DNA from 4 places in the Staphylococcus schleiferi genome. Region 4 is predicted to be linked to each of the others. Evidence: predicted binding sites of a transcription regulator. Region 4 holds the regulator's gene; each other region holds the start of a gene.

Evidence for each region. The regulator Rex, encoded in region 4, represses fermentation and respiration genes when NADH is low (regulators of the CRP and FNR family bind a similar motif). The targets are predictions, from matches to a motif close to TTGTGAAATATTTCACAA.
Region 1: a site for Rex is predicted at 1,410-1,427, ahead of MUA40_RS02300 (nitrate/nitrite transporter). Genes of this name have one in related genera too.
Region 2: a site for Rex is predicted at 1,230-1,247, ahead of MUA40_RS02260 (nitrate reductase subunit alpha). Genes of this name have one in related genera too.
Region 3: a site for Rex is predicted at 984-1,001, ahead of MUA40_RS00785 (DoxX family membrane protein). Genes of this name have one in related genera too.

The regions. Positions count from the first base shown of each region.
Region 1 covers NZ_CP094712.1:552,692-554,905, reverse strand. The annotation lists gene MUA40_RS02300 (nitrate/nitrite transporter) at 126-1,295, opposite strand; gene lepB (signal peptidase I) at 1,724-2,214, shown strand, end outside.
Region 2 covers NZ_CP094712.1:542,100-544,313, reverse strand. The annotation lists gene MUA40_RS02260 (nitrate reductase subunit alpha) at 1-1,187, opposite strand, end outside; gene cobA (uroporphyrinogen-III C-methyltransferase) at 1,704-2,214, opposite strand, start outside.
Region 3 covers NZ_CP094712.1:185,738-187,951, forward strand. The annotation lists gene MUA40_RS00780 (alpha/beta hydrolase) at 1-254, shown strand, start outside; gene MUA40_RS00785 (DoxX family membrane protein) at 369-899, opposite strand; gene MUA40_RS00790 (6-phospho-beta-glucosidase) at 1,318-2,214, opposite strand, start outside.
Region 4 covers NZ_CP094712.1:877,006-879,219, reverse strand. The annotation lists gene MUA40_RS03955 (YeeE/YedE family protein) at 1-299, opposite strand, end outside; gene MUA40_RS03950 (redox-sensing transcriptional repressor Rex) at 595-1,233, opposite strand; gene MUA40_RS03945 (ABC-F family ATP-binding cassette domain-containing protein) at 1,386-2,214, shown strand, end outside.

The DNA of each region.
Region 1 (2,214 bases), 320 kb from region 4:
AGCGAACCATCAAAAAGTAAAACTTAAAAATCACTATGTTACACATATAAAAACGTCTTTAAAGACGAGCGGTCACCCGTTTCAAAGACGTTTTTTATCATTCGATGATCATTTTAAAAGTGAGATTATTCGACTGTGGACACCGCTTGTTCGCGTTTAGATAAATTAAACATTGTTAATAATGCCACAATCCCAAAAATACTTAAGAATATAAAGGCAAGATGGCTTGACCCTGTGAGCGATGTCACTGCTGTAATCACTAATGGTGGGAAGAAACCTCCAAGACCGCCCATCATTGAGACAATACCATTTGCAACACCAGCTTCTGTTGTGAAATAAAGTGGAACGAGCTTAAACACTAAGCCATTACCGATACCGACACAGATACTCACTGTTAAACATCCAATTGTAAATAAGAAAATTTGACTGGAAACACCTAAAATGAGTGCACCTATAATCATAATTGAAAAGAAAATTTTAAGCATAGAGACAGCGTTAAACTTATCCCCTAAAATACCACCAAGTGGTCGTAAACATGTCGCTAAAGCAATGAAAACTCCCGTACGAATCCCTGCATCTACTTTATCAATGCCAAAGTTTTGAACAAGGAAGTTCGGTAAGAAAAGACCGAAAGCCACGAATGCACCAAATGTAATAAAATACCAAAAACTTAAATAATAAAGTTTGTAATTACGCATTAACTTTCTTGATTGTTCGACTAAAGGCACTTTGACTTTAGGTTCATTGCCGTCACCTAAGAAAAACATGATAACCGCAAACACAGCCATAATAATTAAATAGCTACGCACTGTATTTTGCCAACCAATCACACCTGCAATTGGAGGTGCTAAAAATGAAGACACTGCAGTACCGAGGTTACCCATACCATATATCCCATTCGCAAGACCCACTTTATCTTTAGAAAAATATTTAGGTAATGAGGTTACCCCTACTGAGAAGATTGCCCCACCCACACCGAGGAAAAAGCCTGCAAACATGAGCGCCCCTGGAGATGTCGCTTGGCTTAATAAGAATATAGGCACGAGTAGCACTAAAAAGCTTGTAAAGAATACCCATTTGGCACCGACAATATTCGTTAAATAACCAAACGGTACACGCAAGACGGAGCCTAATATAACTGGAATGGCTAAAATAATTGAAAGTTGACCACTCGAGATTTGAACATCTTGCGAAATAAAAGGAATCAATGGTGCGATAATACTCCATGCCATAAACCCTGCCACTAAACTCAATGTTTGAAGCCCTAATTGTAAACCCGCTTTTGACTTATTCATTGATCATTCACCTTTCTCGTTTGACTCCATTTCGGATCAAATTCACTAAATTTTCTCTACGCGTTGATAAAATGATAATTTAAACATTTCCAACTCAAATACAGTTTAACTTTATTGTGAAATTTATAACATAAGGACTTCCCCTATACGCAGTGTGGGGTATCCCCTAACCTGAAATTGATGTATAAACATTGTTAAAAATTAGACAAAATCGGGATAAAGACGGGATTGACAACACTTTATATTTAACAATCAGACATCTCATAAATCGCTTTTCCACCTGCCTAAATCAATGCGCAAAGACAGAATATTCATAATATAAAGGACAGCCAATAGGGACATGCGGAGGATTATGTTATACTCATTTATAATAGAGAATGACTACAATCATCAACATGCAATTATATTTAAAAAAGAAGGTGCATTGCTTGAAAAAAACAGTTGAGTGGCTCATCGCAATTGTCAGTGCCATTGCGATTGTGTTACTGATTAGAACTTTTATTGGAACACCCTATACCGTTAAAGGGCAATCTATGTTCCCCACTTTTCACGATAAAGATCGGGTCATTGTCAGCAAGATTTCAAAGTCATTGAACCATCTCAATCGGGGAGATGTCATTGTCTTTCATGAAAATCAGCATAAAGATTTTATTAAGCGATTGATTGGTCGTCCAGGAGACACTGTGGTGTATAAAGACGATCAACTTTACGTTAACGGTAAAAAAATAAAAGAGCCCTATTTGAATTCTAATAAAAAGTACAAAATCGGGGACTTTCTGACCGAAGATTTTAATGTGGAAGATTTAAAAAATGCGCAAGGTCAGTCTAAAATCCCTGCACATCGCTATTTAGTATTAGGGGATAATCGCCAAAATAGTATTGATAGTCGACGTCCTGAAGTGGGTCTGATTTCAGAACG
Region 2 (2,214 bases), 330 kb from region 4:
CATTGTTTGCCATCTTCCCAACGTTGACCCATTGTCCCATTTGGAACTTGAATCGTGTCTGTCAAAGAATCTAAAACAACCGGTTTCCATTCACTATTCTCAGACTGACTGCCAAAGTCACTTGAACGGAGGAAACGTCCCGCTTTGTAACCTTTATCATCTTGATCTAATCGAATTATAAACGGCATATCTGTATATTGTTTGGCATAGTTGATAAACATTTCTGAAGGTTCATCTTCGTAGTAAGTTTGTAAAATAACATGCGTCATTGCTTGTGCCAACGCTGCATCTGTACCTGGATTAGGAGCCAACCAGTTATCGGCAAACTTTACATTTTCAGCATAGTCTGGCGCGACAGAAACGACTTTAGCCCCTTTATATCGAACTTCAGTCATAAAGTGTGCGTCTGGTGTCCGAGTGAGTGGGACGTTTGAACCCCACATCATAATATAGCTCGCATTGTACCAGTCGCTCGATTCTGGTACATCTGTTTGTTCACCCCAAATTTGCGGTGATGCTGGCGGTAAATCCGCATACCAATCATAGAAACTCAACATTTCTCCACCTAATAGCGAAATAAAACGTGCACCTGCCGCGTAACTAATCATAGACATCGCTGGAATTGGCGTAAATCCTGCGATTCTGTCAGGTCCATCTTTTTTGATTGTATAAATCAATTGAGCTGAAATAAGTTGTGCCACATCTTTCCAGCTCGCACGGACATGTCCACCTTTACCGCGTGCTGACTTATATATACGTGCTTTTTCTTCGTTTTCTACAATTGAGGCCCATGCTTTAATTGGATCTTGATACGTTTCCAACGCTTCTGTCCATAATTCCCATAACTTTCCACGAACGTAAGGATACTTTACACGGAGTGGACTATATTCATACCAGGAGAATGAAGCGCCACGTGGACAACCTCGTGGTTCAAATTCTGGCATATCTGGTCCGCAACTTGGATAGTCAATTTGTTGATTCTCCCAAGTAATCACACCATTTTTCACAAAGACTTTCCATGAGCATGAGCCTGTACAATTCACGCCATGCGTTGTGCGGACTACTTTGTCATGACTCCATCTTTCTCGATACATTTTTTCCCATTCACGACTTTTGTGTTCTAATACCGACCAATTCCCGTTAAATTTTTCAGTAGGCTTAAAAAAATTCAGTCCAAATCTAGCCATTGTCATCCTCCTCTTACACATAGACTTCAGTCATCACCCATATTGTACATTTATTCACAAGCGTATCCTATTAGGGATTTACCTATTTCATTAAGTGGAATCCCTATGCTTTTTCATACCTCACACGTGGTTCTAAATCGCTTGCTTAACGGCTAAATGCTCAACTCAATTTGGCTGAGATTCGGCAGTAACTTGGTGAAAGTAAATTGGATTTTGAGCGCAATACAGAAATATCATGTGCAACAAATATTTCGTTGTATTGCCCCCGCAAAGCTGACTAGACTTCACAAAATCGACTTGTTCTTAACTCTAATAGTGAATGATTATATGCATAAACGAAGTATGGATGACGAGACGCCTGAGGGAACAGGACGAACCGAAGACTACAGGCTGAGGCTGTCCCCTCGGAAAGCAACGTCATACAATACGAAGTTTTTATCATAAGAAGAAAGCGCTAAGACAATTTTTATGATAAATCATCTTAGCTCTACTTAATTAACGAGATATTTAAATTTTTTACAAATCAACGACCTGTGTAAAAGTCGTATCTTGAATGAGTTGGGTGATTTTTTCAATTTGAGAAGCATGTAAATCAGAATAGTGGCGATCATCAATCACGACCTGATGCCCCGCTTCGAAATAGTCAAAAGCACGCGCTATCGCTTCCAATCGCTCCCCTCTAATTAACACTGTTTCGTAGTTTCTTGAGGTGTTCGCGACGTCTGTTTGCACATCCCTGACGACTTGTCCCACAATGGTAACACCTGGCCCTAGACGTTCAGGCAACATTTCAATTTGTTCAACAATGGTATTCACTGTTCCACTTATCACGCGTTGGTTAGGATGTGTCGCATTAAAGACAATCGCTACTGGAAAATCGATGCCCATTTTATTTTTAATATCATGCATTAATCGAGGCAAACGTTTAATCCCCATATAAATAGCTAACGTCCCCCCATGTTCCAATGTCGTCATATCAATTTCATTTTCTTCGTTGTTTTTAAAGTGGCCCGTCGTAAAAGTAATA
Region 3 (2,214 bases), 690 kb from region 4:
CTTTTGACCCTTACTATTTGGTAGACGAAGCGGTTAAAAAGCAAAAACAAATCCCTGAGTTTTTAATGATGTGTGGTACAGAAGATTTTCTTTATCAGAGTAACGTTGATTTTGTGCATTATTTACAACAAAAAGGTATCAGTTGTGACTTTAAAGACGGTACAGGTCGCCATGATTATGCTTACTGGGATAAGGCCATTCAAACTGTGATAGAGACTTTTATGAAAGACCATCATACGCGTGAAACGAAATAACAAAAAGAAGCACCTCAAAAGATCATTTACAGAAGATTTTTTGAGGCGCTTTATTTTTATATGAAGAGATGCATCACATTAACGCTTGTTCATGATGCATATGAGCTTATAAGATTATTGCAGTGATTTTGTATGGTTCTGATGACTTTCAGGATAATAGTTAAAGAATCTGAAAAACTTCACGCTTAAAATTGATTTAATAAAGTAGTCTAAACCAATTTTACCGCTATTATAGCCACCCATGAAAATAAAAATACTAATCAAAATGTAAAGTGGGTTAACTGATACAGTGCCTGCGAATAAGAACATGAAATTGAGTATTAAACCAACAAATGCACCCACTGAAGTGAATAAACCTAAGATTAATAATAAGCCTACAATGACTTCTAAGAGTGGGATGAGTACGTTAACTAAAGGTGTCATAGGTAAGACGACTGTTTTAAGAAACCATGTATAAATCGGGTATTGAACACCTGCTTCAGACATGACTGGATGTTGTACGGCATTTTGTAGAAAGCCGCCTGCATTAAAACCACCACTCAACAATTTTCCGAGCCCCGCTTTGAACCAGCTAATTCCTAAATATAAACGAAGTAATAACAAAATTACACTCGCAATTTTACTTTGTTGTAGCCATTTAATCATAATAAAGACCTCCCAATAGATTTAGAGATACAAAATGATTCTAGTATAATATTTATATCTCCTTTTTAATTTAATTATACTCAGTTGTGAATCAAATCACAACATTAAAATAGATTTGTTCACAAATCAGTCAAAAACTAAATTTAAATATTTATCATTTTTGGTTTTGATTGAAAATATCTGTGGTACGACAAGAAGATAGAGTAGGAAGGCACATCAATTTAAATATAGGAAGAAAGACTAACAAAGGCGTGAAGCGGAAATCTTTTCTCTTTTCCGTTCCACGCCTTTCTAAATCTAAAATTAAGGGCATTTCTATACGATTCTTTTAAAATGATGAGTTTCTGCACTGTAGGCGCAAATACATAGAGGTTTAAAAGTATGGTGATTTATCAGTGCGCAACAGGGCTTTGTACCCTCAATATGAGGAAAGGTTTGTCCCATTAGATTGAATCACCTCATGATACCAGTAAAAAGAATCTTTTTTCAAACGTGCTAATGAGCCATGCCCTTCGTCATCTTGATCAACATAGATTAAACCATAACGCTTTTTCATTTCTCCAGTTGTAAAAGACACAATATCGATAATGCCCCAAGGTGTATAACCGAGCAAGTCGACGCCATCTTCACCAACGGCTTGAATCGCAGCTTCAATGTGTTGTTTTAAATAATCGATACGATAGCTGTCATGGATTTCATTATTTTCGACTTGATCAACAGCACCGAATCCATTTTCTACAATAAATAAGGGGAGCTGATAACGTTCGTATAATACATTGAGCGTATAACGCAAGCCTATCGGATCAATCGCCCAGTCCCAATCACTTGATTCAATATAAGGGTTATTTACAGCGTTAGGTAAAGTGTGATTCATAATGTTATTTTCAGGTGAATCTTCGGCTTGATGTTTCACTGCAGTAGACATGTAGTAACTAAAACCGATGTAATCAACAGTCCCTTCTCTTAATAGAACATCATCTCCTTCTTGCCAACCGATGTCATAACCTTGTTTTTCAAACATTTTAACAGCGTAATGAGGATAATAGCCTCTAACTTGAACGTCTGGAAAGAAAAAGCGTAAACGATTTGCGATTTGTGCTTCCATCATATCTTTAGGATGACAAGAATAAGGATAAATAGGGATATGCGATATCATTGCGCCTATTTGAAAGTTTGGATTAATTTGCTTCCCAATTTTGACCGCGCGTGCACTTGCAATGAGTTGATGATGTGCAGTTTGATATAACACTTCTTCAGGATTGTCTTCAGGGTTGAGCTGAACCCCTGAGTTGGTCCATAAAAACAGAGGATTTTG
Region 4 (2,214 bases):
TACCATGTCCCAGTGGCACAACCGCCTGCAAGAACAATCCCAATACCAAAAATAAATGATCCAACAATCGTGCCTACGACTGGAAATGTACCATTATCTATCGTGATAACACCCAATGAAGTTAATACATATAAGCCAATAGCTTGGATGCTAATCGCAATAAGCAACGCATAAAACATCTTATTATTTTTTTGAACGTACATATCTCTAAAGCCACCCGTTAAACAAAAACGCGTACGTTGCATGACAAAACCGAGTAAACTTCCCACAATCAATCCACTTATCACAGTCCAGATCAATATTCCTACCTCCTATATCCGATTAATATTATAGGTATTATAGAAAATAAGATCTTACTTTTCAAGTGCATTTCTAAAATAAATATAAAAATATATATCTTTTTCTCAAGTTCATTTGATTACATTTGTATTTTTAGACATCCATGCTCCAAGACCTGTCCTATTCTCACTAAAAAAAGAGTATAAAAATCTAATATCATCATTAGACATTTATACTCTCTTCAAAGCGCTATGTTTTAATTTGCTGTTCATCCAAACAAATCTTTTTGTATGTATGGATAATTATCATAAAAGGTTAATCATTATAATTTTTCATAAAGAATAATAATGATTGTAATTCCACACCTAAATCAATTTGATGTACTTGTACAGATTGAGGTACGTGCACACGTTTCGGTGTAAAATTAAGTATTCCTTTCACACCTGCATCTACAAGTGCATCGGCCACTTCTTGTGCCACCCTTCCTGGTGTAGCAATAATAATGACTTCTAACGCTTCAGTTTCAACGGTACTTTTTATCTCGTCCATTGATTTTACCGTCACATCACCCACTTGCGTACCAATGATTTCCTCACTGATATCAAAGGCTTCAGTAATGGTCATATCATCGTGAATTGAAAAGTTATAAGTGATTAATGCCTTACCTAAATTCCCTACGCCAACAATGCCTATTTTGATTTCATCAGAATCACTTAACTCAGATTTGAAGAATTCCAATAGACTATCAATATTGTAACCATAACCTTTTTTCCCAAGCTCTCCAAAATATGAAAAATCTCGGCGAATTGTTGCAGAATCTATATTTAAGCCTTCACTTATCGCTTTTGAATTCACACGATCTTCACCTTTAGCCTTTAAAATATTGACAAATCGGTAATATAAAGGGAGACGTTTTAAGGTCGCTCTAGGAATTTTATTGCTTTCTTTTCCCATTTTAAAGTCCTCCGTAGTCTTTCTTATGCGTGCACTCATATACATAGTATGTGATAATAATTATAACTTAATTTTATGGTTATGAAAACATTAAGTACTTGATACATATAGGGTTTATTGTACAATAATTAAGAATGAAAGGAGCATGCCATATGATTTTAATGCAATTAAGTCACGTCACCAAATCGTTTGATGGTGAAGAGATTTTTGAAGACGTCAACTTTGAAGTAAAAACCGGCGAACGAATTGGCATTGTAGGACGTAACGGTGCGGGTAAATCAACATTGATGAAAATCATCGCTGGTGTTGAAAACTATGATTCAGGCCATATCTCTAAAATCAAAGGCTTGAAATTAGGCTATTTGACACAACAAATGACATTAAATACCCAAAATACAGTCTTCGAAGAAATGGCCAAACCGTTTGCGCATGTTCAATCCATCTCAGAGCGTATGAAAGATGAAACCGATTGGCTTGCAACTCATGCGGATATGTATGAGTCAGTAGAATATAAAACGCATATTGATCAATACGAAAAGCTCTCAAATGAATTTGAACAGCTTGAAGGTTATCAATATGAAAGTAAAATTAAAACTGTTTTAAATGGACTAGATTTTAGTGAAGCAGATTATCATCGTCCGATTAATGATTTTAGTGGGGGACAAAAAACACGCCTATCATTAGCACAAATGTTATTAAGCGAACCTGATCTGCTTCTTTTAGATGAACCGACGAACCATTTAGATATGGCCACAACAGAATGGCTAGAAGATTATTTAAAATATTTCAAAGGCGCTATCGTTATTATTTCGCACGACCGATTCTTTTTAGATAAAATCGTGACTCAAGTTTACGATGTTTCATTGGGAGAAGTTAAACATTATGTCGGCAATTACGCTAAATTTATCGAATTAAGAGATCATTATTATCAAAAACGTTTAGCTGAATATGAACGACAACAAAATGAAATTAAACGTCTTG